DNA from 2 places in the Burkholderia sp. YIM B11467 genome. Region 2 is predicted to be linked to the other one. Evidence: predicted binding sites of a transcription regulator. Region 2 holds the regulator's gene; the other holds the start of a gene.
The links. Region 2 encodes LexA, which represses DNA repair genes until DNA is damaged. Its sites were predicted from a motif close to ACTGTATNNNNATACAGT; they were not measured.

Region 1 (15,289 bases), on a different contig from region 2:
CGCGCCGGCCGCATCGCGACGCGGCAAACGCCGGTATTCCCCGTCCCGGCGCTGCGCGCGTCAATCCGAATCGTCGTCGTCCGAATCGTCGGCCGCATCGGCCGGCACTTCCCCGTACTTCGCGACGACGGCCGCCTTGAACCCCTTCAGCGCCGGCTGCTGGTCGCACAGCTTGTACAGCGACGCAAGTTGTTGCGGCCAGTCCTTCAGCTCCTTCGCAAACACATGCAGGCGCGCGACGGTATCGAGCGCGTCGGCTTCGCGGCCGTCCAGCGCCTGCAGCGCCGCATAACGACGCAGCACCGTCTCGCCGGGCAGCAGCGCGATCGCGCGTTCATGCGCGGCGAGCTTGGCCGGCAAGTCTTCCGGCGAAATCGCCAGCAGCGTGGCCGCCCCGTAATCGCCCCACGCGCCGAACAGCAGCGACGGCGCGTCGCGGTACTGCGCGGCCGGATCGCTGCCGTAATACAGCACTTCCGCACGCTGGTAGTCGCGCAGCACCGGCACCGCCGCCAGCACGCCGCCGAACGACAGCACCGCGAACAGCCCGAATGCCGCGCGGCCCGGCAGGAAACGCAGCGGCTTCACGTCGAGCAGACCGATCACGAACATCGCCGGCAGCAGGAAGAACATGTACTGCTGCGGATACTCGACGAGCGCATGCATCAGCAGGATGCCGATCAGCGCGAAGCCGAACACGCGCATGCTCGACTGCGGCGCGCGCAGCGCCCGCACGAACCACGTCACGAGCGTGACGACGAGCACGCCGAGGCCGATCAGGCCGGACTTCGCGAGCAGGTCGATGAAGATGTCGTGCGAGTTGTTCGCGATCTCGACGCCGCCGAGCGTGCGCACGAGCGCAAACTGGTGCGACGGGAACTCGCCCCAGCCGACGCCGAGCAGCGGATGCTCGCGGAACATCGCGAGCCCGTACTTCCACAGCGCGAGGCGCGGCGCGATCTGCCCCGCGTCGCGCATCCGGTCGGCCGCCGATTCCGCGAGATTCAGGTGATAGTGCAGGTTGGCCCAGCGCACCGCGACGTTCACCGCGATGAACGCGACCGCGAGCACGACCGGAATCAGCCACGCGCGCGTATTGCCCGGCGCGCGGCGCGATTCGAGCCACGCCATCCAAAAGCCCGCGACGACCATCACCGCGACCTGCAGCCACGGCCCGCGCGACACCGTCAGCGCGAGACCGACCGACAGCACGAGCGACAGCGCGAGCCACGCCCACACCGCGAGCCGGCGCGTCTGCACGAGATACAGCGCGCCCGCGAGCGCGAACGCGATGTAGGTGGCCAGATGGTTCGCCTGCGCCATGTTGCCGTACGGACGTCGATCGACCGCGACGTTGTACATCACGACGAACGGCGACACAGCCGACTCGAGGTGGAACATCTGCACGATCTGGGTGCCGACCGCGAACACGCCGCCGACGAGCAGCGCACCGGCCATCATCCGCGAAACGGCTTCGGCCAACCCGTCGCGCGCGAGCGCGTAGCCGGCCTGCATCGCGACCAGCGCGGCGGCGAGATAGCCGAGCGCCAGCCAGTTCATCGACGGCACCTTGAGCGGGATCAGCGCGACCTGCGCGATGAGCACCACGGCGAACCCGAGCGGCACGACGAACGCGGCCGGCGCGGCAAACGGCTCGGCCGGGCGGCCCGTGCGCACGAGCAGCACGACCGACAGCCCCACCAGCAGATACAGCACCAGCGCGGAAAACTCGGAATAGAAGGTCGGGATCGGATACGTGTGATTCGTGATCGCATACGGCACGATCAAGGCGACAGCCAGCGCAACGAGCGACAACGAACGGGAAAAAGTAGAAGGCATGAGCGAACCGGATGTCAGCAACCGGCGCACTATACAAAACTTTCCCCCCTCTGTGCGGGGCGGTCGCGCCGCGACCCGCTGCGGTGCGACCGCCCCGGCCGGCCGAAGCGGCGGTCGGCATGCCGCGCGCGCCGCCGCCCTGCGCCCCCGCCGGCGCTACGCGCGGCATTCGGCCGGTGCGTATTTCGCAGGCAGCGTCGCGGCGTCGCCCGGCAACGGCCCGGCCCCCGGCGCCGGCAGCGACGACGCATCCTTGCCCGCGGCGAAGCACTCCCACGCGATCGTGCCGGCTTGAAGCGCGCCCTTTTTGAGCGGCACGCGCGCGGTAGGCGTGTCGGCCTTGTCGGGCGCGGACGGCACGAGCACCAGCGTATTCGTGCCGGCCGCGGCGACGCGGGTGGTGAACGCGACCGTGATCTGGCCGGTTTCGCCGTCGATCGCAACGGATTCGACGTTGCGGGTCGCGGCCGGCGGACTGTAGCCGCCGTCGAGGCTCGCGCCGCTCGCCGCGTTGTCGGCGACCGCGAGCCGCGCGGACGACGCGAGCGCGAGCCCCTCGCCGACGCGCGAGCGCGCAAGGTAATCCTGGTACGCGGGAATCGCATAGGCCGCGATCACGCCGACGATCGCCAGCACGATCATCAACTCGATCAGCGTGAAGCCGGCCGGCCGCCAGCGTGGCGACGGCCGGTTCGCGCGCCGCAGATCGGCGGCCACGCGACGGAACAGGGAAACGGAAAAGGCTTCGAACATGGCAGGCTCCGGAAACGAATAACGCCTGCCGGTAAAGGCAGGCGTCTCGATCGTAGCCAGCGGGCCGCGAACCCGGCAGTCAGCCGGACGGCCAGTGTCAGTGCGCGTGCGGTGCGCCGCGGCGGCGCCTGAGCGCGTAGCCGGCCGCCACGACGAACAGGGCGCCCGCCATGCTCGCACCGTAGATCGCGGGTGCCGTATCGAGCACGGGCCAGCGGTCGCCGACCGGGTCGTTCACGATCAGCCCGCCCGCGATCCAGCCGAGCAGCGCGGCGCCGAGCGTCACGACGATGGGGAAGCGGTCGAGCAGTTTCAGCACCAGCGTGCTGCCCCACACGATGATCGGCACGCTGACGACGAGCCCGAAGATCACGAGCGCCATCCGATGCGACGGATCAGCCTGCTCGGCCGCACCTGCGATGGCGATCACGTTGTCGAGGCTCATCACCGCATCGGCGATCACGATCGTCTTTACGGCGTCCCACAGCCGGTCGGCCGGCTTGATGTGGTCGTGCGCGTCGGCGGCCGGCGCCATCAGCTTGACGCCGATCCACAGCAGCAGCAGCCCGCCGCCGATCTTCAGGAACGGCACGTCGAGCAGCGCGACCGCGAACGTGATCAGCGCGACGCGCAGCAGGATCGCACCCGCGGTGCCCCAGACAACGCCGCGCAGCCGCTGGCTCGCCGGCAGGTTGCGGCAGGCGAGCGCGATCACGACCGCGTTGTCGCCGCCGAGCAGGATATCGATGATGACGATCTGGAGAACGGCGCCCCAGTGCAGCGACGCGAGGAATTCGAGCATGGGGAAGATGTGCAGGGCTTGGCCGCCCGGCGGGCGGCCTGGTTCATCGCCGGCACATGCGCGACGCATGCCCGGTGCTTACGAATTCATTGCGCGAGCATAACAAAAAACGCCGGCAAAGCCGGCGTTTTCTGGAGGACGAACCCACGTGGAAATATTACAGCGCCTTCTTCAGCAGACGGCCCATTTCCGACGGGTTGCGCGTGACGGTGATGCCGCACGCTTCCATGATTTCCAGCTTCGCTTCGGCCGTATCCGCACCGCCCGAGATCAGCGCGCCGGCGTGGCCCATGCGCTTGCCCGGGGGCGCCGTGACACCCGCGATGAAGCCGACGACCGGCTTCTTCATGTTGTCCTTGATCCACTGAGCGGCGTTGGCTTCGTCCGGACCGCCGATTTCGCCGATCATCACGACCGCATCCGTATCCGGATCGTCGTTGAACATCTTCATCACGTCGATGTGCTTCAGACCGTTGATCGGGTCGCCGCCGATACCGACTGCCGACGACTGGCCGAGGCCGAGTGCCGTCAGCTGCGCAACGGCTTCATACGTCAGCGTGCCCGAACGCGACACGACGCCGATGCGGCCCTTGCGGTGGATGTGACCCGGCATGATGCCGATCTTCAGTTCGTCCGGCGTGATCGTGCCCGGGCAGTTCGGCCCGAGCAGCAGCGTCTTGCGGCCTTCGCGACGCATGCGGTCCTTCACTTCGATCATGTCGCGGACGGGAATGCCTTCCGTGATGCAGATCGCGAGATCCAGATCGGCTTCGACCGCTTCCCAGATCGCAGCAGCTGCGCCTGCCGGCGGAACGTAGATGACCGACACGGTCGCGCCGGTTTCTGCCTTCGCTTCCTTGACGCTTGCGTAGATCGGAATGCCTTCGAAATCTTCGCCGGCCTTCTTCGGGTTCACGCCCGCGACGAATGCTTCGCGGCCGTTTGCGTATTCACGGCAGGCGCGCGTATGGAACTGACCGGTTTTGCCGGTAATGCCCTGCGTGATGACCTTCGTGTCCTTGTTGATCAGAATCGACATGTATTTTGACCTCTGTTCGATTGGCGTCGCGTGCAAGCCGCGCCGCCATGCGTGTTCAATAGCGCGCTTACTTGCCTTCGGCAGCCGCGACGACCTTCTGCGCGGCTTCTTCCATGCTGTCCGCCGAGATGATCGGCAGGCCCGAGTCGGCCAGCATCTTCTTGCCGAGGTCCTCGTTCGTGCCCTTCATGCGCACGACGAGCGGCACCTTCAGGTTCACGGCCTTCGAACCGGCGATCACGCCTTCCGCGATCACGTCGCAGCGCATGATGCCGCCGAAGATGTTCACGAGGATCGCCTTCAGGTCCGGGTTCTTCAGCATCAGCTTGAACGCTTCCGTGACCTTCTCGGTCGTCGCGCCACCGCCGACGTCCAGGAAGTTCGCCGGCTCGCCGCCGAACAGCTTGATGGTGTCCATCGTCGCCATCGCCAGGCCTGCGCCGTTCACGAGACAGCCGATGTTGCCGTCGAGCGAGATGTACGCGAGGTCGAACTTCGACGCTTCGATTTCAGCCGGATCTTCTTCATCCAGATCGCGGTACGCGACGATTTCCGGATGACGGAACAGCGCGTTCGAGTCGAAGTTGAACTTCGCGTCGAGTGCGATGACCTTGCCGTCGCCGGAGACGTTCAGCGGGTTGATTTCGGCCAGCGACGCGTCGGTTTCCCAGAATGCCTTGTACAGGCCTTGCAGGATCGCACGTGCTTGCGGAATCGAGGCAGCCGGCACGCCGATCTTCGCGGCGAGGTCGTCAGCCTGGGCGTCCAGCAGGCCGGTCGACGGCTCGACGATGACCTTGTGGATCAGTTCCGGGTGCTTTTCGGCAACTTCCTCGATGTCCATGCCGCCTTCGCTCGAACCCATCAGAACGATCTTTTGCGTCACGCGATCAACGACGAGGCTGACATACAGTTCCTGCTTGATGTCGGCGCCTTCTTCGACCATCAGACGGTTGACCTTCTGGCCTTCCGGACCGGTCTGGTGCGTGACGAGCTGCATGCCGAGGATCTGGTTCGCGTATTCGCGAACCTGCTCGATCGACTTCGCCACCTTCACGCCGCCGCCCTTGCCACGGCCACCCGCGTGAATCTGAGCCTTCACGACCCAAACCGGGCCGCCCAGCTCTTCCGCCACCTTGACGGCCTCGTCAACCGAGAACGCCGGCTTGCCGCGCGGTACCGCGACTCCGAATTTCCGCAGGATTTCCTTACCCTGGTACTCGTGAATCTTCATGCGTGATTCCCTTCAGTCTGAGAGTTGGATGAAAAGTCGTTTAAGACGCTTCTTCGAATGATTTCCGTTCATTCCTTCGTGCTGCCGTCTACGGGCACGCCCGGCCGTTCCGCGCCATACCAGCGCGGGTAGAACTGCCGCACGACCTCGCCGTCGAACCGCAGCGCCCGGCAGCGGCCGAGCTGGAACGGCGGTTCGTCGTGCGCGCCGTCGTGATCCGGCCCTTCACCACCCTCTTCGCGCACGTTCCATACGTCACCGGCGAACGCCTGGATCGCTGCCGTCGGCAGCACGGCGCACAGTTCGGTGAGATGGGAACAGCCCGCGACACCCGACAGCAGTCGGTTCGCATCGCGGCGGAAGTGGCGGAAAAGATTGAGCCCGATGAGGGCCCGATAGGCGGGAGGGGCGGATTGACACTGACCGGGATACGGCACCCATTCCGAAGACGCTTCGGCGTCGACGACATTGAGTTCACGATCGATAGTCACGCGCAGCCAGAGTTCGTGGATCGGCAGGCCCTGGGGCCGGATGCCCGACGCAAGCGCGACATCGCGCGGCTTGTGGTCGGTCAGGCAGGCTTCAATGTCCCACAAGCCGTCGCCGCGCTCGTAAGCTTCCGCTCGGATTGCGCGTTGATGTCGCAACTGACGGGGCACGGGCTCGGATAGCGGCATGCTGGAGGTTGAGGCCGAAGAGGAAAACCCATGGATTTTAGCATATTGGGTATTTGAGACAGTTTGACGCGACGGCGGGTATTCCCGCCTGTCCGGAAGCGGTTGCATTGCAGCAAAATCGCGCGCCGCGCACGCGACCGGCCGGGTCAGTCGTCGATCGGGAAATCGTCGCCGACCTTCAGCAACTTCACGATGGTAGCGCTCGAGAAGCCGCGCGCGGCGAGAAAGCGTGCCTGCTTCGCACGCTCGGCCGGCGTTTGCGGCAGTGCACCGAATTTCTTGCGCCAGACCGCCTGCGCACGGGCCCATTCGGTCTCGCGCAGCTGCGCGTTCACCTCCTCGACGAGGACGTCGCCGACCGCATGGCGCTTCAGTTCGCTGACGATGCGCGCGACGCCGACGCGCGACGCGCGGCGATTCACGAGACTCTCGGCAAAGCGTGCGTCGGACAGCCAGCCGTCCTTTTCCAGCGCATCGAGCACCGGCTCGACGGATTCGTCTTCGCCGACGTACGGCGCGAGCTTGCGCGCGAGCTCCGTGCGGCTGTATTCACGCCTCGACAGATAGCCGAGCGCGCGGCCTTTCAACGAACGCGGCGGCTTCGACGACTTGCGCTCCCCCGCGCCCGGATCGTCGCCGGAAGCAGCGCCGGACCCACGGCGCGTGCGGCGCGGATGCTGGCTGCTGCGCGTATAGACATCTTCCGTGGCGGGTGCGGACGCGTCGGATGCGCGCTCACCCGGAAAGCTGACACCGGACACGCGACGGCGGGGCCGGTCATGTGCGTCGAACGATTCATCGTCGTCGAACGGATCGTCCGGCGCGGCAATCTCAAACGAAACGAGGGCATCGTCGGATGCCCTCGTCGCGGTGCGGTTCGCGGCATGGCTGCCTGCGACCCGCCGATCGGCGCCCGAGGATCCGGCTCGCCGGCCGGAGCGACCCGCCGTTTCGGGCATGTCGCTCTCCTCCGGCTCGCCAGCCTGACCTCGGCGCGCGACCATCACTCTTCTTCGTCCACCGCCTCGGCTTCGTTGCTTGCGCCATCAGGCATTGCGACGACGCCGAGCGATTCGCGGATGCGGTTCTCGATCTCGCGTGCGATTTCCGGATTCTCGCGCAGGAATTCACGCGCGTTGTCCTTGCCCTGGCCGATCTTCTCGCCGTTGTAGCTGTACCAGGCGCCCGCCTTGTCGACGATCTTCGCCTGCACGCCGAGATCGATGATCTCGCCCTGACGCGAAATGCCCTCGCCATACAGGATGTCGAAGATCGCTTCGCGGAACGGCGGCGACACCTTGTTCTTGACCACCTTCACGCGGGTTTCGTTGCCGATCACCTCGTCGTTCTTCTTGATCGAGCCGATCCGGCGGATATCGAGACGCACCGACGCGTAGAACTTCAGCGCGTTGCCGCCCGTCGTGGTTTCCGGGTTGCCGAACATCACGCCGATCTTCATGCGAATCTGGTTGATGAAGATCACCAGGCAGTTCGTGCGCTTGATCGTGCCGGTCAGCTTGCGCAGCGCCTGCGACATCAGGCGAGCCTGCAGGCCCGGCAGCGAATCGCCCATCTCGCCTTCGATTTCGGCCTTCGGCACGAGCGCCGCGACCGAGTCGATGACGATCATGTCGACCGAGCCCGAGCGCACCAGCGCATCGGTGATTTCCAGTGCCTGCTCGCCGGTGTCCGGCTGCGAGATCAGCAGTTCCGGCACGTTCACGCCCAGCTTCGACGCATATTGAACGTCGAGCGCGTGTTCGGCGTCGATGAACGCGGCCGTGCCGCCGATCTTCTGCAGTTCGGCGATGACCTGCAGCGTGAGCGTGGTTTTACCGGACGATTCCGGGCCGTAGATCTCGACCACGCGGCCGCGCGGCAGGCCGCCGACGCCAAGCGCGATGTCGAGCCCCAGCGAACCCGTGGAGACGACCTGGATGTCTTCGGCCGCCTCGCCGTCGCCCATGCGCATGATCGACCCTTTGCCGAACTGCTTCTCGATCTGCGCGAGTGCGGCCGCCAGCGCCTTGCTCTTCTCGGCGGTCATCCCGGAGCCTTTCTTGCTTTCTTCCATGAATCGTCCTTTGCTATGATGAGCAGCGTCTGTTAAAGGCGCGCCCGCTTTCAAGCGCCGCCCACGAATGCAGACACTGTATAAAAAAACAGTGTTTTATGCAAGCCCGCAATGCAGGCTGCGTTGTACACAAATAACTTCGGAGACAACCGCGCCGGCGCGAACACCTTGCCGGCCATCGGTCAGCAACATGCGAATTCTCATCGCCGAAGACGACAGCATACTCGCGGACGGCCTCACCCGGTCACTCCGCCAATCGGGCTATGCCGTCGACCACGTGAAGAGCGGCGTCGACGCCGATACGGCGCTGTCGATGCAGACATTCGACCTGCTGATCCTCGATCTCGGGCTGCCGAAAATGTCCGGGCTCGACGTGCTCAAGCGCCTGCGCGCCCGCAATTCCAACCTCCCCGTGCTGATCCTGACCGCCGCCGACAGCGTCGACGAGCGCGTGAAGGGGCTCGACCTCGGCGCCGACGACTATATGGCCAAGCCGTTCGCGCTCAACGAGCTCGAAGCGCGCGTGCGTGCGCTGACCCGGCGCGGCGCGGGCGGCGGCCCGACCGTCGTCCGGCACGGCTCGCTCGCGTTCGACCAGGTCGGCCGCATCGCGTATGCGAACGATCACGTGCTCGATCTCTCCGCGCGCGAACTCGGCCTGCTCGAGGTGCTGCTGCAGCGGATCGGCCGGCTCGTGTCGAAGGAACAGCTCGTCGACCATCTGTGCGAATGGGGCGAGGAAGTCAGCAACAACGCGATCGAAGTCTACGTGCACCGGCTGCGCAAGAAGATCGAACCGAGCGGCGTACGGATCTCGACCGTGCGCGGCCTCGGCTATTGCCTCGAGAAGGCCGCGCCCGCCGCGCCGGCCGGCACGACAGCGCCCCAGCCCGCGGCGGCCGGCACGCCGCTGCGCTGAAGCCGGGCGTCGCCGCGATGGCCACGCCGGCCCATTCCCGCCACCCGACCGGCGCGCCGTCATCAGCCGCCGACGACGCGCGCGACGCACGTTACGAGAACCCGTTCGCGCCGCCCGACGAAACCGATACGCCCGAGGCCCCGCGCCCGCGCTCGCTGTTCGGTGAAATCCTCGACTGGATGCTCGCGCCGCTGCTGCTGCTGTGGCCGATGAGCATCGCCGTCACCTACCTCGTCGCGAAGACGATCGCGAACAGCCCGTTCGACCGTACGCTCGAGACCAACGCCTACGTGCTCGCGCGGCAGATCCACCCGGTGAACGGCGTCGCCGAGCTGACGCTGCCGGAGCAGACGCGCGACTTCCTGCGCGCGGACAACGTCGACAGTGTTTACTTCCAGGTGCTCGGCACGCGCGGCGAGCTGGTCGCGGGCGAAGCCGACATGCCGCTGCCGCGCGACGAGGATCGCCCGCCGCCGGGCGTCGTCGTGTTTCGCGACGACCTGCTGCGCGGCAACGACGTACGCGTCGCGTATACGACGGTCGAGCTGCCGCAATCGAGCGGCACGCAGCCCGTACTCGTGCAGGTCGGCGAAACGCTCGACAAGCGCAACGCGCTCGCGAACGACATCATCAAGGGCGTGATCCTGCCGCAATTCGTGATCCTGCCGCTCGCGATCCTGCTCGTCTGGTTCGGGCTGTCGCGCGGGCTCGCGCCGCTCAACGCGCTGCAGGCGCACATCCGCGCGCGGCGGCCCGACGACCTGTCGCCCGTCGAGGCACAGCGCGCGCCGCCCGAGATCGAGCCGCTCGTCACGTCCTTCAACGACCTGCTCGCGCGGCTCGAACAAAACATGGCGCTGCAAAAGCGCTTCATCGCCGACGCCGCACACCAGATGAAGACGCCGCTCGCGGGCCTGCGCACGCAGGCCGAGTTCGCGCTGCGCCACCCCGTTCCGCCCGACGTGCAGCGCTCGCTCGAGCAGATCGCGACGAGCTCCGAGCAGGCCGCGCGGCTCGTCACGCAACTGCTTGCGCTCGCGCGCGCCGAGAACCGCGCGAGCGGGCTCACGTTCGAGCCGGTCGAGATCGCCGCGCTCGCGCGGCGCACGGTGCGCGACTGGGTGCAGGCCGCGCTCGCGAAACGGATGGATCTCGGCTACGAAGGCCCGCCGGACGACACGCCGCTCGACGTCGACGGCAATCCGGTGATGCTGCGCGAGATGCTCGGCAACCTGGTCGACAACGCGATCCGCTACACGCCGGAAGGCGGCCGCATCACGGTGCGCGTGCACGCCGACCCGACGACGCGGTTCGTGCATCTCGAAGTCGAGGACACCGGCCCCGGCATCCCCGCCGCCGAACGCGAGCGCGTCGTCGAGCGCTTCTACCGGATCCTCGGCCGCGAAGGCGACGGCAGCGGCCTCGGGCTCGCGATCGTGCGCGAGATCGCCACGCAGCACGGCGGCACGCTGACGCTCGACGATCACGTCTACCAGCACGAACCGCGCCTCGCCGGCACGCTCGTGCGCATCAGCCTGCCGCTGGCCGAAACCGCCCCGGATTAACCCTGATACGCCCCGCCGCGGCGCGCCGAAATCGCATCGAAACCGACGATTTACCGGACGTTCACGCCACAATCGGCACGTATGGCGGCCGATTCGCCACGGGTTAACGCGCAGTCGTTTTGTGTGTGCAAGTCAGTGCGCCGTAAGTTTCCGTGCCAATAATCGTCGACAGGCCCGCCCACCCAAGGCGGCCGCACATCTATATCAAGGGACTTGGAGACGATTCATGGCAACGTTAGGCGGGCAAATTTCGCACTCGCCGATGACGGGCGAAGAGAAGAAGGTGATCTTCGCGTCGTCGCTCGGCACCGTGTTCGAGTGGTACGACTTTTACCTGGCCGGCTCACTCGCGGCCTACATCAGCAAGAGCTTCTTCTCCGGCGTCAATCCGACCGCCGCGTTCATCTTCACGCTGCTCGGCTTCGCGGCCGGCTTCGCCGTGCGCCCGTTCGGCGCGATCGTGTTCGGCCGGCTCGGCGACATGGTCGGACGCAAGCACACGTTCCTCGTGACGATCGTGATCATGGGTATCTCGACGTTCGTGGTCGGCTTCCTGCCCGGCTATGCGTCGATCGGCATCGCCGCGCCCGTGCTCTTCATCGCGATGCGGCTGTTGCAGGGCCTCGCGCTCGGCGGCGAGTACGGCGGTGCGGCGACTTACGTCGCCGAGCATGCGCCGGCGAACCGCCGCGGCTTCTACACCGCGTGGATCCAGACGACGGCGACGCTTGGGCTGTTCCTGTCGCTGCTCGTGATTCTCGGCGTGCGCACCTTCATCGGCGAGGAAGCGTTCGGCAGCTGGGGCTGGCGCGTGCCGTTCGTCGCATCGATCGCGCTGCTCGCGGTGTCGGTGTGGATCCGGCTGCAGCTGAACGAATCGCCGGTGTTCCTGCGCATCAAGGCGGAAGGCAAGACGTCGAAGGCGCCGCTGACCGAAGCGTTCGGCCAGTGGAAGAACCTGAAGATCGTGATCCTCGCGCTCGTCGGCCTGACGGCCGGCCAGGCCGTCGTGTGGTACACGGGCCAGTTCTACGCGCTGTTCTTCCTCACGCAGACGCTGAAGGTCGACGGCGCGAGCGCGAACATCCTGATCGCGATCGCGCTCCTGATCGGCACGCCGTTCTTCCTGTTCTTCGGTTCGCTGTCGGACAAGATCGGCCGCAAGCCGATCATCCTCGCGGGCTGCCTGATCGCGGCGCTGACCTACTTCCCGCTGTTCAAGGCACTCACGCACTACGCGAACCCGCAGCTCGAGATCGCCACGCAGAAGGCACCGATCACCGTCGTCGCCGATCCGGCCACCTGCTCGTTCCAGTTCAACCCGGTCGGCACGTCGAAGTTCACCGACTCGTGCGACATCGCGAAGAGCGCGCTCGCGAAGGCGGGCCTGAACTACGAGAACGTCGCGGCACCGGCCGGCACGACCGCGCAGATCAAGGTGGGTGACACCGTGGTCGAAGCGTACGACGCCAAGGGGACCGACGCGAAGGCGAAGGGGGCGGCGTTCGACAAGACGCTCGCGACCACGCTGAAGTCGGCCGGTTATCCGGCGAAGGCCGATCCCGCGCAGCTCAACTGGCCGATGACGATCGTGATCCTGACGATCCTCGTGATCTACGTGACGATGGTCTACGGGCCGATCGCCGCGATGCTGGTCGAGATGTTCCCGACGCGGATCCGCTATACGTCGATGTCGCTGCCGTATCACATCGGCAACGGCTGGTTCGGCGGCTTCCTGCCGGCAACCGCGTTCGCGATCGTCGCGGCGAAGGGCAACATCTATTCGGGACTCTGGTATCCGATCGTGATCGCGCTGGCCACGTTCGTGATCGGGCTGCTGTTCGTCAAGGAGACGAAGGACACGAACATCTACGCGCAGGACTGATGCCGACGCGCGGGCGGGCGGCGGTTTCCGGATGCGTTCCGGCTAACGGCAACCCGCCCCGCGACGAAGCCAGCACGGGCCGGAGGCAACTTTTTTCACGCAAGATGAAAAAAGGTGTTGACAGCAAAACGCCTCATCGGCATAATTTATTTCTTCGGCGAATTAGCTCAGTCGGTTAGAGCGACGGAATCATAATCCGCAGGTCCGGGGTTCGAATCCCTGATTCGCCACCAAATGCGAAAGCCCGGTAGATCAAAGATCTACCGGGCTTTTTCAGTTTGGTCTCTGCGAGTTGTCCGCGAGCCCTATTCCTTTAACGGCTCCTCGTCGTACAGATTCGGCGCAATCCTCAAGACTGCCCCCTTGCGTCGCACCGTTTTCGCTTTTCTGGGCCGATCACCCCGCCATCCCGCTCGCGTCACCTCGACCGACATCGATAGCGCGCTGCTTCGAAGGCACAATGACGCCGTCCAGCACACGACCGACGGCGCCCGATGATCCCGACTCATCCCGACAAGATATCGCGCATCGCCGCGCTTGCACTGGCAGTCGTCGTGCTCTGCTACGTCGGCGCCGGCGCTCCGCCACTCTCCCGCCTGCTCGACCCGGTCGTGATCAGCGAAGGCGTCGCCCTCAAACCGATCACCTACCACTGGGTCAATCGCGTCGACCGCGCAATCCCCGAAGCCGACCTGTTCGCGAGCCGCTTCTACGTCCTCGTGCTGGCCGCCCTCAACGCACTGGCCGCGCTGTTTGCACTCGACGCCCATCGCGGCCGCAGGCGCTTCGCGTTCGTGCTCGGCTGGGCCATCGTCATGCTGATCGTGCTCGTCAACGCGCAGATCCACGCGTTCTACAACGTGGGCTGACCGATGAAACGACGCATCACGATCATCATCGCCGCACTGTTCACGCTGATCGGGCTCGTGCCCGTCGCCGGCACGTTCGTCAACCTGTCGACGCCCGACCAGTTGCGCCACCTGCTGAGCTACGACTACATGAGCTTTGCGGACAGCCTCGTCGAACGCGACTTCGGCGATTTCGCCAACGACTTCTACGCGGGCGTCGCCCTGATGCTCGTCGGCAGCACCCTCTTCATCCGGATCGAACGCATCGGCTCGATCGCCCGCATCGTCACGTCGCTGCTGTTTGCGCTGCTGACCTTCAGCCTCATCTACGCGTGCCTGAATCCGCGCATCGGCATACGGCCGTTCTGATCGGCCGCCACTCGTGCCACCGGTCACACGCGCAGCGCACCAAGCTACGCCGCCACCGCCCCACGCCGCTCCTCCGCCGCCTTTCCCTGCACCCGCCCGCGCCAGTTCTCCCCGCCTTCCAGCGACGGCGTCGACTCGAACAGCTCCGCGATCCAGTCGGCGAACACGCGCACCTTCTGCGACAGATGCCGGTTGTGGGGGTAGACGATCGAGATCGGCTTCGGCTTCGGATTGCAGTCCGGCAGCACCTCGACCAGCGATCCGTCGAGCAGGTTCGGCAGCACCATGAACAGCGTCGGCTGGATCATCCCGAACCCTTCGAGCCCGCACGTCACGTAGGCATCGGAATCGTTGACCGTCACGCTCGCGTTCATCCGCACCTCGAACGGCTTGCCGTCGATCATGAACACCCACGGAATCGCCCGCGCGCCGTGGCTCGACCGAAAATTCACCGCATGATGCTCGGCAAGATCGGCAATCTCGTGCGGCTCGCCATGGCGCGCGAGGTAGTCGGGCGACGCGCAGGTCACGCGCTTGAGCATCCCGATCCGCCGCGCGACCATCGACGAATCCTCGAGCGGCCCGACCCGGATCATGCAGTCGATGCCCTCCTCGACCGGATCCACATAGCGGTCGGAGAGCCCGAGTTCGAGCGTGATGTCCGGATAGCTCTGCCGGAAAATCGACAGCGACGGCAACACGACGCGCCGCCCGAGCGAACTCGGCATGTGGACGCGCAGCACGCCGCTCGGCTTGCGGTTGCCGACCTGGAAACTCGCGTCGGCTTCCGCGATCTCCGAGATGATCTTCGTGCAATGCTCGTAGTACGCGGCACCCTCCGGCGTCAGCGACAGCCGGCGCGTCGTCCGGTGCATCAGGCGCACGCCGAGCAGCGCCTCGAGATTCTGGATGATGGTCGTCACCGACGCGCGCGGCATCGCGAGCGTGTCGGCCGCGCGCGTGAAGCTGTTTGCGTCGACCACGCGGGTAAAAACTTCCATTGCCTGGATTCGGTCCATGCTGCCCCCCTTCGAATCGCCAACGGAACAGAATAGAGCGCGCAGCGGGCGCGGCACAAGCCCCCACCTATTGTTCTATCGTCCCGAATAGTTTCGGCATTTCGCACTGGAAAGCGATCGATTTCCGTTCAGTACCGGACGATATCCGCTCCGGCCCCGAGCCGAACCCCGTGCGTCACCGCACGAACCGCTCGCGATACCCCTGCGGCGACACGCCCAGCACGCGCACGAAACTGCGCCGCAGCGTCTCCTCCGAACCGAATCCG
Region 2 (15,289 bases):
ATCCGGCCCTCGGCTGGATGACCTTCCTGCTGATCGCGGTCGCAGGGCTGTTCTATGTGAAATGGTTCCCGTACTACAACAAGGCGTTCGTTGCCGCCGAGCATCATTCGATCGGCCAGTCGATCCTGATGGGCACGTCGGCGGTCGCGCCCGAGCCGTCGCTGAAGGCCGCGCTCGACTACGCATGGGCGTACGGCAAGGCGATCTGGCAGGCGATGGTGCTCGGCCTGCTGCTCGGTTCGGCCGTTCAGGCGCTGCTGCCCGCGCACTGGGTTGCGCGCGTGCTCGGCCGCACGGGCTTCGGCAGCGTCGCCGCGGGCGGCCTGCTGTCGCTGCCCGGGATGATGTGCACGTGCTGCGCGGCACCGGTCGTCGCGGGCCTGCGTGCGCGCCATGCATCGCCGGGCGGTGCGGTTGCGTTCTGGCTCGGCAACACGGTGCTGAACCCAGCGGCGCTGGTGTTCATGGGCTTCGTGCTCGGCTGGCACTGGAGCGCGCTGCGTCTCGTGCTTGGCATCGCGATGGTGTTCGGGATCGGCTATCTGCTGAACCGCATTGCGCGTCCCGAAGACCGCAGCATCGACGATGCGCAGCTCGCCGCACTGGCGGCCGAGCAGGCCGCGGCCGGCAATCCGTTCGTCCGCTGGGTGAAGCTGCTTGCCCGCATGGCCGTGCGCCTCGTGCCCGAGTACATCGTGCTCGTGCTGCTGCTCGGCGCCGCGCGCGCATGGCTGTTCCCGCATATCGGCCCGGACATCGGCAATCATCTCGGCTGGATCGTCGCGTTCGCGGTCGCGGGCATGCTGTTCGTGATCCCGACGGCCGGCGAGGTGCCGATCATCCAGGCGATGCTGTCGCTCGGCATGGGCGTCGGCCCGGCCGCCGCGCTGCTGATGACGCTGCCGCCGATCAGCGTGCCGTCGCTCGCGATGCTCGCGCGGTCGTTCAAGCCTTACATGCTGGCGATCGTCGCGGTCCTCGTCGTCGTGTTCGGGATCGCGAGCGGACTGCTCGCGGTCGCGTTCGGGTTCTGACGCGCGCAAGCGATGCGCCGATCGGGCGCGAACGTCGTATTCATCCGGCGTCGCCGCTTCACGCGTGCGGCGCCCTTTACAAGAAGCAAACAGGAAAACGCATGACCCAACCGAAGATCCATCCTCGACTCGAAAAGGCGCTGACGCGCGGCGATCTCGCGATCCGCCAGGCCAATTCCGCGCGGGCAACTGCCGTGCTGAACGCGCTCGGCACGATGATCATCGAAGCCTCTTCAACGATCGGCGTCGAAGCCAGCATCGACATTCCGCAGGGCGACCGCATTTACGATCCCGTCAACGGGCTGTGGCCGCAGAAGATGCTGGTGTCGTTCGACGGCCCGGTGGACGAAGCCGACGCGGACGAACTGCGCACGGTCTATCTGGTTGCCGACGATCCGGGCACGCAATTCCGCGTCGAATGGCATCGCGCGGACGGCAAGCTCGGCCGCCAGGAAGGCGGCCCGCTCGCGACCGTCGCGTTCCTGACCGACGTCGAGATCCCGTGGAGCGACGACGACGAGTGACGTCGTCGTGTGAAGCCGGCGCACCGCGCGCCGGCTGTCAGCGCATCATCCGCCGCCGGAACAGCCACGCGGACAGCAGGAATCCGCCGACCGCGTAGCCGGCGAGCACCGCGATATGCAACGCGACGTCCGTCGCCGGCCGGCCGAGCATCGCGGGCCGGATCAGCTCGACCGCGTTCGCGAGCGGCAGCGCATGCGCCGCATGCTGCGCGATCGGCGGCAACTGCGTGATCGGGAAGAACACCCCGGACAGCAGCAGCATCGGCGTCAGCACGAGCGTCTGATAGAACATGAAGAAATCGTAGGACGGCGCGAGCGCCGTGACGATCATCGCGATGCTCGCAAACGCGAGGCCCGCGAGCGCGATCACGGGCAGCGCCGCGAGCATCGACGGAAACCGCGCATAACCGAGCGCCCCCGCGACGAGCATGATCGCGACACCCGACAGCATCGCCTTGCTGGCACCCCAGACGATCTCACCGAGCACGATGTCGCCGAGCGCGAGCGGCGTATGCATGATCGCTTCCCAGGTGCGCTGCACGTGCATGCGCGAAAAGCCCGAATACATCGACTCGAAGCTCGCGGACATCATCACGCTCGACCCGACCGTGCCGGCCGCGAGGAACGCGATATACGACACGCCGTCGACATGGCCGAGCATCAGGCCGAGCCCGAAACCGAGCCCGAACAGATAGATCATCGGATCGGCAAGATTGCCGAACATCGACGCGAGCGCGAGCTTGCGCCAGACGAGATAGTTGCGCCGCCAGACGGCAACCCAGTTGGTTGCGTTCGCGGGCATCGCGATCGCGAAGCGCGACTCGCGCGGCGGTGCCGACGGTGCGGCGGCGGAATAGTTGCGGACGTCCATGGTCGCTCAGTCCTGCATTTCGCGGCCGGTGAGCCGCAGGAACACATCTTCCAGATTGGCCGGGCGATGCAGATAGCGCAACCCCGGGCGACCCTTGAGCCGCGCGCTGAGCGGCTCGGGGTCGCTCACGTAGCAGAACAGCGTCTCGCCGCTGATCTCGGTGCGCTTCGCGAACGCCGACAGCTCGTCGCGCAGGATGGCCGGATCGGGCCCGTAGATCTCGATCACGTCGCAGCCGATCTCCGATTCGATCAGCGCGTGCGGCGCGCCTTCGGCGATCTTGCGGCCTTCCTCGATCACGCACAGGCGGTCGCACAGACGTTCGGCTTCTTCCATGAAATGCGTGGTGATCAGGATCGTCTTGCCGCGCGCGAGCAGCGAGCGCAGCCGCTCCCACATCAGGTGCCGCGCCTGCGGATCGAGGCCGGTCGTCGGCTCGTCGAGCACCAGCACGTCGGGATCGTTGACGAGCGCGCGGGCGAGCGTGAGGCGGCGCTTCATGCCGCCCGACAGCTCGCCGACTTTCGCATCGGCCTTGTTCTCGAGTTTCGCGAATTCGAGCAGCGGCCGCACGAGCGCACGGGCATCCTGCGCGGACATTCCGAAATAGCGGCTGAACACGAGCAGGTTCTCGCGCACGGTGAAGTCGGGGTCGAGATTGTCGAACTGCGGGACGACACCGACGCGCTGGCGCGCATGCCGTGCACGGGATGGAACCGGTTCGCCGCACAGCGAAATGGTGCCGGCATCGGGATGCGCGAGGCCGAGCAGCATCTTCAGCGTCGTGGTCTTGCCGGCGCCGTTCGGCCCGAGCAGGCCGTAGCATTCGCCGGCCTGCACGTTGAAGGACAGACCGTTGACGACGAGCTTGTCGCCATAGCGCTTCTCTACGTTCCGTAAATCGATCGGTGCGACGGACATGGGCATGTTGTCATTGTGAGCGGGCGCACCGGCGTTCCGCTGTCGGCTGCGTGGCCGGTTTGCGAACGGATCGGGCGAATGCGTGTCACATGGGCATGACCGAAGCGCACGAGGCCGACGCCTGATGGCCCGCCGGAGTACGAACGGGCCATTCTAGTGCATCGACTGCGTCTCTTCAGGGCATGCCTGCACGGTGCGATGCATGCGCGCACCGATCGTGCACTGCATCATCGCGCACGCGCCGAGCGGGGCGAATCAGCGTTTTCCATCCCTTGCGTCCTGAATTGCGGCGCACCATGATGAATGCGTAGGCTCGTTGTCGCGATAGGGAGGTTTCATGGCTAGCTACAACAAGATTTTGCTGTGTTACGACGGCTCGCTCGAAGGGCGCAAGGCACTGCGTTGCGGTGCCAATCTCGCAATGGACCTGAAGGCCGAGACGCATTTGCTGTCGGTCGTCGACATGCGTTCGAGCATTGCACAAAGCGCGGGTTTGCTGACCGACGTCGCGTGTGGCCGATTCGAGGAAACCGCGCGCGAAATCCTGCAGGAAGGCGTGAACTGGCTGCGCGAGCGCGGCGTACAGGCCGAAGGCCATTTCGCGTTCGGCTATCCGATCGACGAAATCGCGAATCTCGCGACGGAACTGAAGGTTGACCTCGTCGTCGTCGGCCACCGGTGCCGTAGCGGGCTGTCGAGATGGTGGATGGGGTCGGGCAATACGCAACTGCTCGACCGTGTGAACTGCAGCATTCTGGTTGCGTGCTCGTCCGCGCAAGAGCAGAAGGCCGAAATCGCGCGCGAGCGTGAAGCGGCTACGGCGAGCGGCAAATGATCTGATGACTTGACGACGGCCTGACCGGCGATTTGCGCCGGCCAGGCGCCGCGCCGTATCAGCGGCGCGGGCGTCGACCGCGGCCGGCTACGCATGCAGGTCGATCGCGGACAGCTTCCACGAGAACAGGCCGAAGCGGTGGAATATCGCCGCATAGCGGGTGCCGTCGGCGCTTCGCTGATAGGTCACGACGAATTCGTCGACATTCCGGTAGCCGGCACTGGTTTGCTGCTGGTGCGGCGGATGGGTTGCATCGCCCGGGCTGGCCGGTGCGGCAGGGGCCGGTGCCGGCGATGACGCAGCCGCAGTGGCCGCGTTGCTGCCCGGAACGGCTGCGCTCGCCGGAGCCGGATTGGCCGGCGGTGCGGCCGGTGCATTGCCTTGCGGCAGATTCGACCATTCGGGCGGACGCTCGCCTGGATTGCCGCGCGGCGGCAAGCCGCTCATCAGCGCGGCCACGCCCTCCGGGGTTGCGTATGCATCGACCAGCGGGCCGATCAGCGCAGACCCGATCAGCGCACCGATCACCGCGAACGGATTGTCCTTCTTCACCGCGTCGATCCGGCGCATCAACTCTTCCGTGACCTGCTGCTTCAGACTGATGCGCAGCGACGGAAAATCGACATATTCACTGATGGCCTGCGCATCGCGCGCGTCGATCGCCGATTTCAGGCGGCCGAGCGCGACGTACGGCGACGCGTATGCATAGCCGATCGCCGCAATGACGGCGACGGCCAGCACGGCGATCAGCAGGGGCTTGAGCCGCCATGCGCGGCCCGAAGATCCAGTCACGTTGCCTCCGGTGCGGGGATGTTCCGCAATCAGAGACCGCCTGGCGTGGCCGATCGTTCCTCGGCGATGCAGCGATCGATCATCCGGCACACGGCATCGATCGTGCCGACCATGATCAGGCGCGAACGGCCGTGATAGACGCGCACCGGCGCGCGGCGCGCGGGTTCCGCGTGATTCAGACCGGCGTTCAGCGATACCCGCGCGAAGGCGGGCAGCGCTGACGGCAGCAGCGACGCCTGCCGTTCGACTGCGACTTCTTCTTCCACAGGCGCCGCCGCGGACAGCGGTGCGCAAGGCGTGCGGCCGCGCAGATGACGCAGGCGACCGAATTGACGGAAAGGCAGCAGGCGGGCAAGGCGTTCCATGATGTTCTCCTAACGAGACGGAATGTCAGAGTTCGCCGGATCGGATCAGCCCGACGGCGATGCCTTCCAGCGCGAATTCCGCGCTGCCGGCCTTGACGAAGATGTTTTCGTAATCGGGGTTCTCCGCGATCAGCTCGAGACCGCCCGGCCGGCGCATCAGGCGCTTGACCGTGACGTCGTCGCCGAGACGCGCGACGATGATCTGGCCGTCCTTCGCTTCGGTGCGCTTCTGCACGGCGAGCAGGTCGCCGTCGAGAATGCCGGCGTCGCGCATCGACAGGCCGCGCACCTTCAGCAGGTAGTCGGGCTTGCTGGAGAACAGCGCGGGATCGCACGCGTAATGCTGCGAGATGTGCTCCTGCGCGAGGATCGGGCTACCGGCCGCGACGCGGCCGACGAGCGGCAGCGACAGCTGCATCAGGCCGGCATGCGGCAGCGTGAACTGGTGCGGGGAATCTTCGAGGCCGAGCAGGCGGATGCCGCGCGACGCGCCGGCGGCCAACTCGATCACGCCCTTGCGCGCCAGTGCGCGCAGGTGCTCCTCGGCCGCATTCGGCGAGCTGAAGCCCAGTTCGGCCGCGATCTCGGCGCGGGTGGGCGGGAATCCGGAGCGTTCGATCGCGCGACGGATCAAGTCGAACACTTGCTGCTGACGGGCGGTGAGTTTGGTCATGGCTCAACTGTATGGATAGACAGTGAGCTGTATTTTTATACAGTACTTCGCGAAATTCAAGTGTTACGTGAGGTTCGACGCGATCGCGCCGGTTCCGACGCGATTCCGCGACGTCCGGACGCCGGTTTATCCGCCGCAACCGTCCATCCCGTCTGCGTTAGCACTTTTGAGTATTAAAAAATGAAGAACGATTATTTTTAATCATGTAACCCGTTCGCTAGACTGGCCCGACATCGCAATACCGACAACACTGGAGAACCAAGGATGGCGAAGCGCAATACGGGGCTGGTGGGCGGGGTGGGCCGCCTGATCGCAACACTCGCGCTGGGCGCGGCGGCGGCGCTGGGCGTCGCGACGCATGCCCAGGCCGATACGACCTTCCTGAACGTGTCGTACGACCCGACGCGCGAGCTGTATCAGGACTTCAACCAGGCGTTCGGCAAGGAGTGGAAGGCGAAGACGGGCGAGACCGTCAACTTCAAGCAGTCGCACGGCGGCTCGGGCGCGCAGGCTCGATCGGTGCTCGACGGCCTGCAGGCCGACGTCGTCACGCTGGCGCTCGCTTACGACATCGACGCGCTCGCGAACAAGGGGCTCGTCAACAAGGACTGGCAGAAGCGCCTGCCCGACAACGCTTCGCCGTACACGTCGACGATCGTGTTCCTCGTGCGCAAGGGCAATCCGAAGGGGATCAAGGACTGGGACGACCTGACCAAGCCGGGCATCTCGATCGTCACGCCGAACCCGAAGACGTCGGGCGGCGCGCGCTGGAACTACCTGGCCGCGTGGGCGTACGCGCTGCACAAGCCGGGCGGCAACGAGCAGACGGCGAAGGAATTCGTCACGAAGCTCTACAAGAATGCGGGCGTGCTCGATTCGGGCGCGCGAGGCGCGACGACGAGCTTCGTGCAGCGCGGGATCGGCGACGTGCTGATCGCATGGGAAAACGAGGCATTCCTGTCGGTCAAGGAATTCGGCACCGACAAGTTCGAGATCGTCGTGCCGTCGGTGAGCATCCTGGCCGAGCCGCCCGTCGCGGTGGTCGACAAGGTGGTCGACAAGAAGGGCACGCGCAAGCTGGCCGACGCGTACCTGAATTTCCTGTACAGCCCGCAGGGCCAGGAGATCGCGGCGCGCAACTACTACCGGCCGCGTTCGAAGAACGTGCCGGCCGAACTGACGAAGCAGTTCCCGAAGCTGAAGCTGTACACGGTCGACGACACGTTCGGCGGCTGGACGAATGCGCAGAAGACGCATTTCGCGGACGGCGGCGTGTTCGATTCGATCTACAAGCCGCAGTAACGCCATAACGACAGCGGTGCGCCACGCAGTGCGCCGCATCCCCGACGGGCCGCCGGCGCGATTCATGCGCCGGCGTTTGCGTCGGACCCATGAGCAGCAACGACCCAGCAAGAGCATCCGATGACGACGTACACCTTTCGCAAGCCGAGCGCGCTGCCCGGTTTCGGCGTGACGCTAGGCATCACGGTGGCCTATTTGAGCCTCGTGGTGCTGATTCCGCTCGCCGCCACGTTCCTGAAGACCGCGACGCTGTCGTGGGACCAGTTCGTCACCGCCGTCACGTCGCCGCGCGTGCTCGCGTCGTACCGGCTGACGTTCTCGGCCGCGCTCGGCGGCGCGCTGATCAACGCCGTGTTCGGCTTCCTCGTCGCGTGGGTGCTCGTGCGCTACACGTTCCCGTTCAAGCGGATCGTCGATGCGATCGTCGACCTGCCGTTCGCGCTGCCGACCTCGGTCGCCGGCATCTCGCTCGCGGCCGTCTATGCGACCAACGGCTGGGTCGGCCAGTATCTCGCGCCGCTCGGCATCAAGATCGCGTTCACGCCGGCCGGCGTGCTGGTCGCGCTGACCTTCATCGGGCTGCCGTTCGTCGTGCGCACCGTGCAGCCGGTGCTCGAGGATTTCGAGCGCGAGCAGGAAGAGGCCGCCGCGTGCCTCGGCGCGTCGCGCTGGCTGACGTTCCGCCGCGTCGTGCTGCCGGCCGTGCTGCCGGCGCTGCTCACCGGTTTCGCGCTGGCGTTCGCGCGCGCGCTCGGCGAATACGGCTCGGTGATCTTCATCGCCGGCAACGTGCCGATGAAATCCGAGATCACGTCGCTGCTCATCATCACGAAGCTCGAACAGTACGACTACGCGGGCGCGACCGCGCTCGCGGTCGTGATGCTGGTCGTGTCGTTCCTGATGCTGCTGCTGATCAACACGTTGCAATGGTATTTGCAGCGTCGCACGAGCAAGGGCGCGAGCGGCCCCGCGCCCGCGACCGTCGTCGCAACCGCAGCAGGAGGCCAGCAATGAATCAGGAGGCCACCGTCGTGCTGAAAACCCCGTCGTCGGCCGCGCGCGGGCGCGCCGCGAAGCGGCTCGACCCCGTCAGCGAGTCGCGCGTCGTGCGCTGGCTGCTCACGGGCATCGCGCTGGCGTTCCTCGCGTTCTTCCTCGTCGTGCCGCTCGCCGCGGTGTTCGTCGAGGCGCTGAGAAAGGGCGTCGGCTTCTACCTCGAATCGCTGGCCGATCCCGATGCCTGGGCGGCGATCAAGCTGACGCTGACCGTCGCCGCGATCGCCGTGCCGCTGAACCTCGTGTTCGGCGTGTGCGCATCGTGGGCGATCGCGAAGTTCGAATTCCGCGGCAAGGCGTTGCTGACGACGCTGATCGACCTGCCGTTCTCCGTGTCGCCGGTGATCTCGGGCCTCGTCTACGTGCTGCTGTTCGGCGCGCAGGGCTGGATCGGGCCGTGGCTGCAGGACCACGACGTGCAGATCATCTTCGCGGTGCCGGGCATCGTGCTCGCGACGATCTTCGTCACGTTTCCGTTCGTCGCGCGCGAGCTGATTCCGCTGATGCAGGCGCAAGGCACCGACGAGGAAGAGGCCGCGCGCGTGCTTGGCGCGTCGGGCTGGCAGATCTTCCGTCGCGTGACGCTGCCGAACGTGCGGTGGGGCCTGCTGTACGGCGTGATCCTGTGCAATGCGCGCGCGATGGGCGAGTTCGGTGCGGTGTCGGTCGTGTCGGGCCATATCCGCGGCGTGACCGACACGATGCCGCTGCACGTCGAGATCCTGTACAACGAATACAACTTCGCGGCGGCGTTCGCGGTGGCGTCGGTGCTGGCGCTGCTCGCGCTCGTCACGCTCGCGCTGAAGCTGCTCGCCGAGCGTCATCTCGCCGCCGAACTTGCCGGCGCGCGCGACGCCGTTCCCGCACATGCCGGCCCCGTCGCCGCCGTTTCGTCGAAATCGTAAAGAGGCAACCAGAATGGGCATCACCGTCCGTAATCTTCAGAAGCGCTTCGGCGATTTCACGGCGCTCGACAACGTCTCGCTCGACTTCCCGCCCGGCGAACTGGTCGCGCTGCTCGGGCCGTCCGGCTGCGGCAAGACCACGCTGCTGCGCGTGATCGCGGGCCTCGAGCACGCGGACGCCGGCCAGGTCGTGCTGCAGGGGCTCGACGTCGCGTCGGTCGGCGCGCGCGACCGTCAGGTCGGTTTCGTGTTCCAGCATTACGCGCTGTTCCGCCACATGACGGTATTCGAGAACGTCGCGTTCGGGCTGCGCGTGAAGCCGCGCCGCGAGCGGCCGTCGGAAGCCGCGATTCGCGACAAGGTGCACGACCTGCTGAAGCTCGTGCAGCTCGACTGGCTCGCGCAGCGCTATCCGTCCGAACTGTCGGGCGGCCAGCGCCAGCGCATCGCGCTCGCCCGCGCGCTCGCGGTCGAGCCGAAGGTGCTGCTGCTCGACGAACCGTTCGGCGCGCTCGACGCGAAGGTCCGCAAGGAACTGCGCGGCTGGCTGCGTCGTCTGCACGACGACCTGCACATCTCGACGATCTTCGTCACGCACGACCAGGAGGAGGCGCTGGAAGTCGCGGACCGCATCGTCGTGCTGAACCGCGGCCACGTCGAGCAGGTCGGTAGCCCGCAGGACGTCTACGATCATCCGCAGAGCGCGTTCGTGTACGAGTTCCTCGGCGCTGCCAACCGGCTGCCGGGCACGGTCGCCGGGCGCGGCTTCGTCGCCGAGGGCGCGGCCGCGCCGATCGAGGTCGATGCCGATTTCGCGGGCCCCGCGAACGCGTACGTGCGACCGCACGACCTGCAGCTTTGGCCGACGGGCGAAGGGCACCGCGACGGCATCGCGGTGGACGTGCGCCGTGTGATCCCGCTCGGCGGTTCGGTGCGCGTGGAGCTCGAGGCGCGCGCGGGCGGCGCGCTCGAGGCGGAACTCGATCGCGACGCGTGGCGTGCGCTTTCGCTGCAGGTCGGCGACGGTGCGACGGCCGTGCCGCGCGCGGTGCGTGTGTTTCCCGCGCGTTGACGAGAGAATGCTGGGCAGAGGGCGGAAACCGCTCCGATTCGACAATCAAACAACGACAGCCTAAGAGGCATACCCATGAATTTTCAGCAATTGCGGTTCGTGCGCGAAGCGGTGCGCCAGAACATGAACCTGACGGAAGTCGCGAACGTGCTGTACACGTCGCAGTCGGGCGTGTCGAAGCAGATCAAGGATCTCGAGGATGAACTGGGCGTCGACATCTTCATCCGGCGCGGCAAGCGGCTGACGGGGCTCACGGAGCCCGGCAAGGCCGTGCACCAGCTGATCGAGCGGATGCTGCTCGACGCCGAGAACCTGCGCCGCGTCGCACGCCAGTTCGCCGACCAGGACAGCGGCCACCTCGTCGTCGCGACGACGCACACGCAGGCGCGCTACGCGCTGCCGAAGGTGATCCGGCAGTTCACCGACGTGTTCCCGAAGGTGCATCTCGCGCTGCGTCAGGGCAGCCCGCAGCAGATCGCGCAGATGATCCTGAACGGCGAGGCCGATCTCGGCATCTCGACCGAGGCACTCGACCGCTATCCGGACATCGTCACGTTCCCGTGCTATTCGTGGCATCACACGGTCGTTGTGCCGAAGGGCCATCCGCTCGTCGGCCGTGAGAACCTGACGCTCGAGGAAATCGCCGAATACCCGATCATCACGTACGACCAGGACTTCACGGGCCGCTCGCATATCGACCAGGCGTTCACGCAGGCGGGTGCCGTGCCCGACGTCGTGCTGACCGCGATCGACGCGGACGTGATCAAGACCTACGTCGAACTCGGGATGGGGATCGGCGTCGTCGCGGCGATGGCCTACGATCCGCAGCGCGATACCGGGCTTGTCGAACTCGATACGCAGCATCTGTTCGAGGCGAGCACGACGCGGGTCGGGCTGCGCAAGGGCGCATTCCTGCGCGCGTATGCGTACCGGCTGATCGAGATGTTCGCGCCGCACCTGAACGAAGCGGAAATCGCGGGGATGTTGCGCGAAGCCGTCTGACGGCGGCGCGCCGCGCGCCGTCCGGGAAAGTTGCCCGCGGACGGCGCGACGTGCGCGCAGGCTGCCATGCACAGGGCGGCGGCAGGAGCAGGGGATGCGCCGTCGCTGTCATGGTTGACCGACTCAACGAATCATCGACCGCAGTCGCGGTTTCCAGTCCGATGCGTCGCGAGCGGCGCTCGACACGCGTTCGTCTGCCAGCAGAAAAACAAGACGGCACATTCGAACGCTTCGTTTCGGCCCTGTCGAACGGGCTACTCTTCGGAAGATATGATTCAATGCGCCTGAATGCCGGGTGACGGGCGTTCGGGCCGCTCCACGGCTGTCATCCTGACTGACCGGCCGGCCCCCGCGGCACAACGCAACGCGCAACGCTGCGTCGAAGTGCGAGAAGCGAAACCGACAAGCCCTCATCGTTCAGCAAACAACGCATGTGGATTGCCGGTTCCAACCCACTCGAACGCACATCACGCAGCGCGCAACACGCAACACGTACGGAGAAGCACTAAACAATGAATCTCAAATGGTTTCTCTTTTCCTTCGAAGGCCGGATCGGCCGCATGCCGTGGTGGATCTACGCGCTGGTTTCCGCGTTGATCGGCGCGGTTTTCGATGCGGGTTCCCGCGGTTCGCCGGATGACGATTTGCCGCTACTGGCGATGCTTGTGCTGGTCGCGATCGCGGTCGTCGCGGTGTGGTCGTCGCTTGCCGTCGGTGTGAAGCGGCTGCACGACATCGACAAGTCGGGATGGTGGATGCTGCTGATTTTCGTGCCGATCGTCGGCGCGATCGCGCTGTTCGTGATGAACGGCTTCATCGCCGGCACGCCGCATGCGAACCGCTTCGGCGAGCCGCCGTCGTCCGATGAAGACGAACTCGCACCGCAGGACCCGGTGTGATGCGCGATGCACGCGCTCCGAATAAACCCTTAATTATTGATCAGACAGGTTGCGCGTCGAAGCGAATCGGTACAGCATAGCCCTCACTCCGCCGGCGGTCCCGCTGGCGGCGGCGCGTCAACGACAGCACGCGCCAGGCAGTCGGCCGTCTGCCTCGCTTCCATTTCGTGGTACCGACAGCAGCATCGATGGCCATTGCTCGGGTAGTGTGGCGCAAACGTTTGCTCACATTAAAACAACAGTCCGGCCCATTGGGCCAGTCGCCAGGAGATGTGTATGAATGTCCTGTTTCGCCGTCGCTTCCTGACCGCCGCGCTCGCCGCCGTCGCGGTCGCTGCCGCACCGGCCGTCCACGCGCAATCGGCGGCCAAGCCGAAGGTCGCGCTCGTGATGAAGTCGCTCGCCAACGAGTTCTTCCTGACGATGGAAACCGGCGCGAAGGAATACCAGAAACACAATGCCAGCCAGTTCGACCTGATCACCAACGGCATCAAGGACGAGACCGACACCGCGAACCAGATCCGCATCGTCGAGCAGATGATCGTGTCGAAGGTCGACGCGATCGTGCTCGCGCCGGCCGATTCGAAGGCGCTCGTGCCGGTCGTGAAGAAGGCGGTCGATGCGGGCATCATCGTCGTGAACATCGACAACCGGCTCGATCCCGACGTGCTGAAGTCGAAGAACCTGAACGTGCCGTTCGTCGGCCCGGACAACCGCAAGGGCGCGCGCAAGATCGGCGACTACCTCGCGAAGCGGCTGAAGGCGGGCGACCAGGTCGGCATCGTCGAAGGCGTGTCGACGACGACCAATGCGCAGCAGCGCACGGCCGGTTTCCAGGATGCGATGAAGGCGGGCGGGATGAAGGTCGTGTCGGTGCAGTCGGGCGAATGGGAGATCGACAAGGGCAATGCGGTCGCATCCGCGATGCTCAACGAATACCCGAACCTGAAGGCGCTGCTGTGCGGCAACGACAACATGGCGATCGGCGCCGTGTCGGCTGTGCGCGCGGCCGGCAAGCAAGGCAAGGTGCTTGTGGTCGGCTACGACAACATCAACGCGATCAAGCCGATGCTGAAGGACGGCCGCGTGGTCGCGACCGCCGATCAATACGCGGCGAAGCAGGCCGTGTTCGGCATCGACACGGCGCTTAAGGCGATTGCCGAGCATCGCAAGCAGGCCGACATGTCGGGCGTGGTCGAGACGCCGGTGGATCTCGTGACGAAGTGACGCGGCCCCGATGCGGCCGCCGCCCTCAAGAATCCGGCGCGGCGGCCGTTATCAGGGGTGAGCGCGATCACGGCCACTGCATGCACATGCACTTGTGAGCGTCACACCCGCGCGCCGCGTACAAGCGGCCGCAACCAGGATCGCGATGGAACCGACCTTCCAACCCTCCCGTTCAGCCCATCCCGTGCTGTCCGTCTCCGGCATCGGCAAGACCTATGCCGAACCCGTGCTCGCCGACGTCACGCTGACGCTCGAGGCGGGCCATGCGCTTGCGCTGACGGGCGAGAACGGCGCCGGCAAGAGCACGCTGTCGAAGATCATCGGCGGGCTCGTCGAACCGACCACCGGCACGATGCTACTCGGCGGCCACGCGTATGCGCCGGCGAGCCGCACGCAGGCGGAGGCGCTCGGCGTGCGCATGGTGATGCAGGAGCTGAACCTGCTGCCGACGCTGACGGTCGCCGAAAACCTGTTCCTGAATCGCCTGCCACGGCGCTTCGGGATCATCGACCGCACGCGGTTGCGCGACGACGCGCGTGCCGCGATGGCGCAGGTCGGGCTCGACGCGGTCGATCCCGATACGCCGGTCGGCGCGCTCGGCATCGGCCACCAGCAGATGGTCGAGATCGCGCGCAACCTGATCGGCGACTGCCGCGTGCTGATTCTCGACGAGCCGACCGCGATGCTGACGGCGCGCGAAGTCGAGCTGCTGTTCGAGCAGATCGACCGGCTGAAGGCGCGCGGTGTCGCCATCGTCTACATCTCGCACCGGCTCGAGGAACTCGCGCGCGTCGCCGAGCGAGTCGCGGTGCTGCGCGACGGCCGGCTCGTGCATGCGGGCGACATGGCGGCGACGACGTCCGACGGGCTCGTCACGCTGATGGTCGGGCGCGAGATCGGCGAGCACATCGATCTCGGCGAACGCCATATCGGCGCGCCGCGACTCGTCGTGTCGGGTCTCTCGCGCGGGACGGCCGTGCGCGACGTGTCGCTCGAGATCCGCTCAGGCGAGATCTTCGGCATCTCGGGGCTGATCGGCGCAGGGCGCACCGAGCTGCTGCGGTTGATCTACGGCGCCGACACGCCGGATGCGGGGACGATCGCGGTCGGCCAGCCGCTGAAGCCGGCGCGGATCGGTTCGCCCGTCGATGCAGTGAAGCACGGCATCGCGCTGATCACCGAGGATCGCAAGGGTGAAGGGCTGCTGCTGTCGCAGTCGGTGACCGCGAACGTGTCGCTCGGCCAGCTCGACCGGTTCGCGCGCGGCGGCATCGTCGATACCGTGCGCGAAACGGCGCTCGCCGAGCAGCAGATCGACGCGCTGCGGATCCGCACGCACGGCGCGACGCAGGCGGTCGGCGAACTGTCGGGCGGCAACCAGCAGAAGGTCGTGATCGGCCGCTGGCTGGCGCGCGACATGGGCGTGCTGCTGTTCGACGAGCCGACGCGCGGGATCGACGTCGGCGCGAAGTTCGAGATCTACACTTTGATGGGCGCGCTCGCGCGCGAAGGCCGTGCACTCGTCGTCGTGTCGAGCGACCTGCGCGAGCTGATGCTGATCTGCGACCGGATCGGCGTGATGTCGGCCGGCCGCATGACCGCCGTGTTCGAGCGCGGCAACTGGACCCAGGATGCGCTGCTGGCCGCGGCGTTCGCCGGCTTCGGCCGCGAGACGCCGCCGGGCGGCGCGCAGCATCCGGACGCCGGGCAGGCGCAAGGCGCCGCTCCGGGCACTTCGACGACAGGACGACAGTAATGACCCAGCCTCCCGTATCCCCGACCGACGCAGGCGCACAGCAGACCGCGACGGG

Region 1: the regulator LexA is predicted to act here: its motif matches at 8,494-8,511, upstream of recA (recombinase RecA).

The regions. Positions count from the first base shown of each region.
Region 1 is NZ_JBQVSQ010000008.1:245,965-261,253, forward strand. Features, by position in the region: gene ACTRWB_RS26585 (PglL family O-oligosaccharyltransferase) at 61-1,839, opposite strand; gene ACTRWB_RS26590 (pilin) at 1,996-2,592, opposite strand; gene ACTRWB_RS26595 (TerC family protein) at 2,690-3,394, opposite strand; gene sucD (succinate--CoA ligase subunit alpha) at 3,552-4,433, opposite strand; gene sucC (ADP-forming succinate--CoA ligase subunit beta) at 4,501-5,667, opposite strand; gene ACTRWB_RS26610 (DUF2889 domain-containing protein) at 5,736-6,344, opposite strand; gene recX (recombination regulator RecX) at 6,491-7,348, opposite strand; gene recA (recombinase RecA) at 7,348-8,418, opposite strand; gene ACTRWB_RS26625 (response regulator) at 8,609-9,337, shown strand; gene ACTRWB_RS26630 (sensor histidine kinase) at 9,355-10,902, shown strand; gene ACTRWB_RS26635 (MFS transporter) at 11,129-12,787, shown strand; tRNA gene ACTRWB_RS26640 (tRNA-Met) at 12,944-13,020, shown strand; gene ACTRWB_RS26645 (hypothetical protein) at 13,282-13,656, shown strand; gene ACTRWB_RS26650 (hypothetical protein) at 13,660-14,004, shown strand; gene ACTRWB_RS26655 (LysR family transcriptional regulator) at 14,049-15,023, opposite strand; gene ACTRWB_RS26660 (GlxA family transcriptional regulator) at 15,199-15,289, opposite strand, start outside.
Region 2 is NZ_JBQVSQ010000005.1:308,741-324,029, reverse strand. Features, by position in the region: gene ACTRWB_RS19625 (permease) at 1-1,034, shown strand, start outside; gene ACTRWB_RS19620 (hypothetical protein) at 1,136-1,558, shown strand; gene ACTRWB_RS19615 (ABC transporter permease) at 1,596-2,429, opposite strand; gene nodI (nodulation factor ABC transporter ATP-binding protein NodI) at 2,436-3,350, opposite strand; gene ACTRWB_RS19605 (universal stress protein) at 3,688-4,185, shown strand; gene ACTRWB_RS19600 (DUF2939 domain-containing protein) at 4,273-4,977, opposite strand; gene ACTRWB_RS19595 (hypothetical protein) at 5,007-5,342, opposite strand; gene lexA (transcriptional repressor LexA) at 5,368-6,015, opposite strand; gene ACTRWB_RS19585 (sulfate ABC transporter substrate-binding protein) at 6,280-7,317, shown strand; gene cysT (sulfate ABC transporter permease subunit CysT) at 7,438-8,331, shown strand; gene cysW (sulfate ABC transporter permease subunit CysW) at 8,328-9,278, shown strand; gene ACTRWB_RS19570 (sulfate/molybdate ABC transporter ATP-binding protein) at 9,292-10,350, shown strand; gene ACTRWB_RS19565 (CysB family HTH-type transcriptional regulator) at 10,426-11,352, shown strand; gene ACTRWB_RS19560 (DUF805 domain-containing protein) at 11,865-12,251, shown strand; gene ACTRWB_RS19555 (sugar ABC transporter substrate-binding protein) at 12,528-13,478, shown strand; gene ACTRWB_RS19550 (sugar ABC transporter ATP-binding protein) at 13,624-15,234, shown strand; gene ACTRWB_RS19545 (ABC transporter permease) at 15,234-15,289, shown strand, end outside.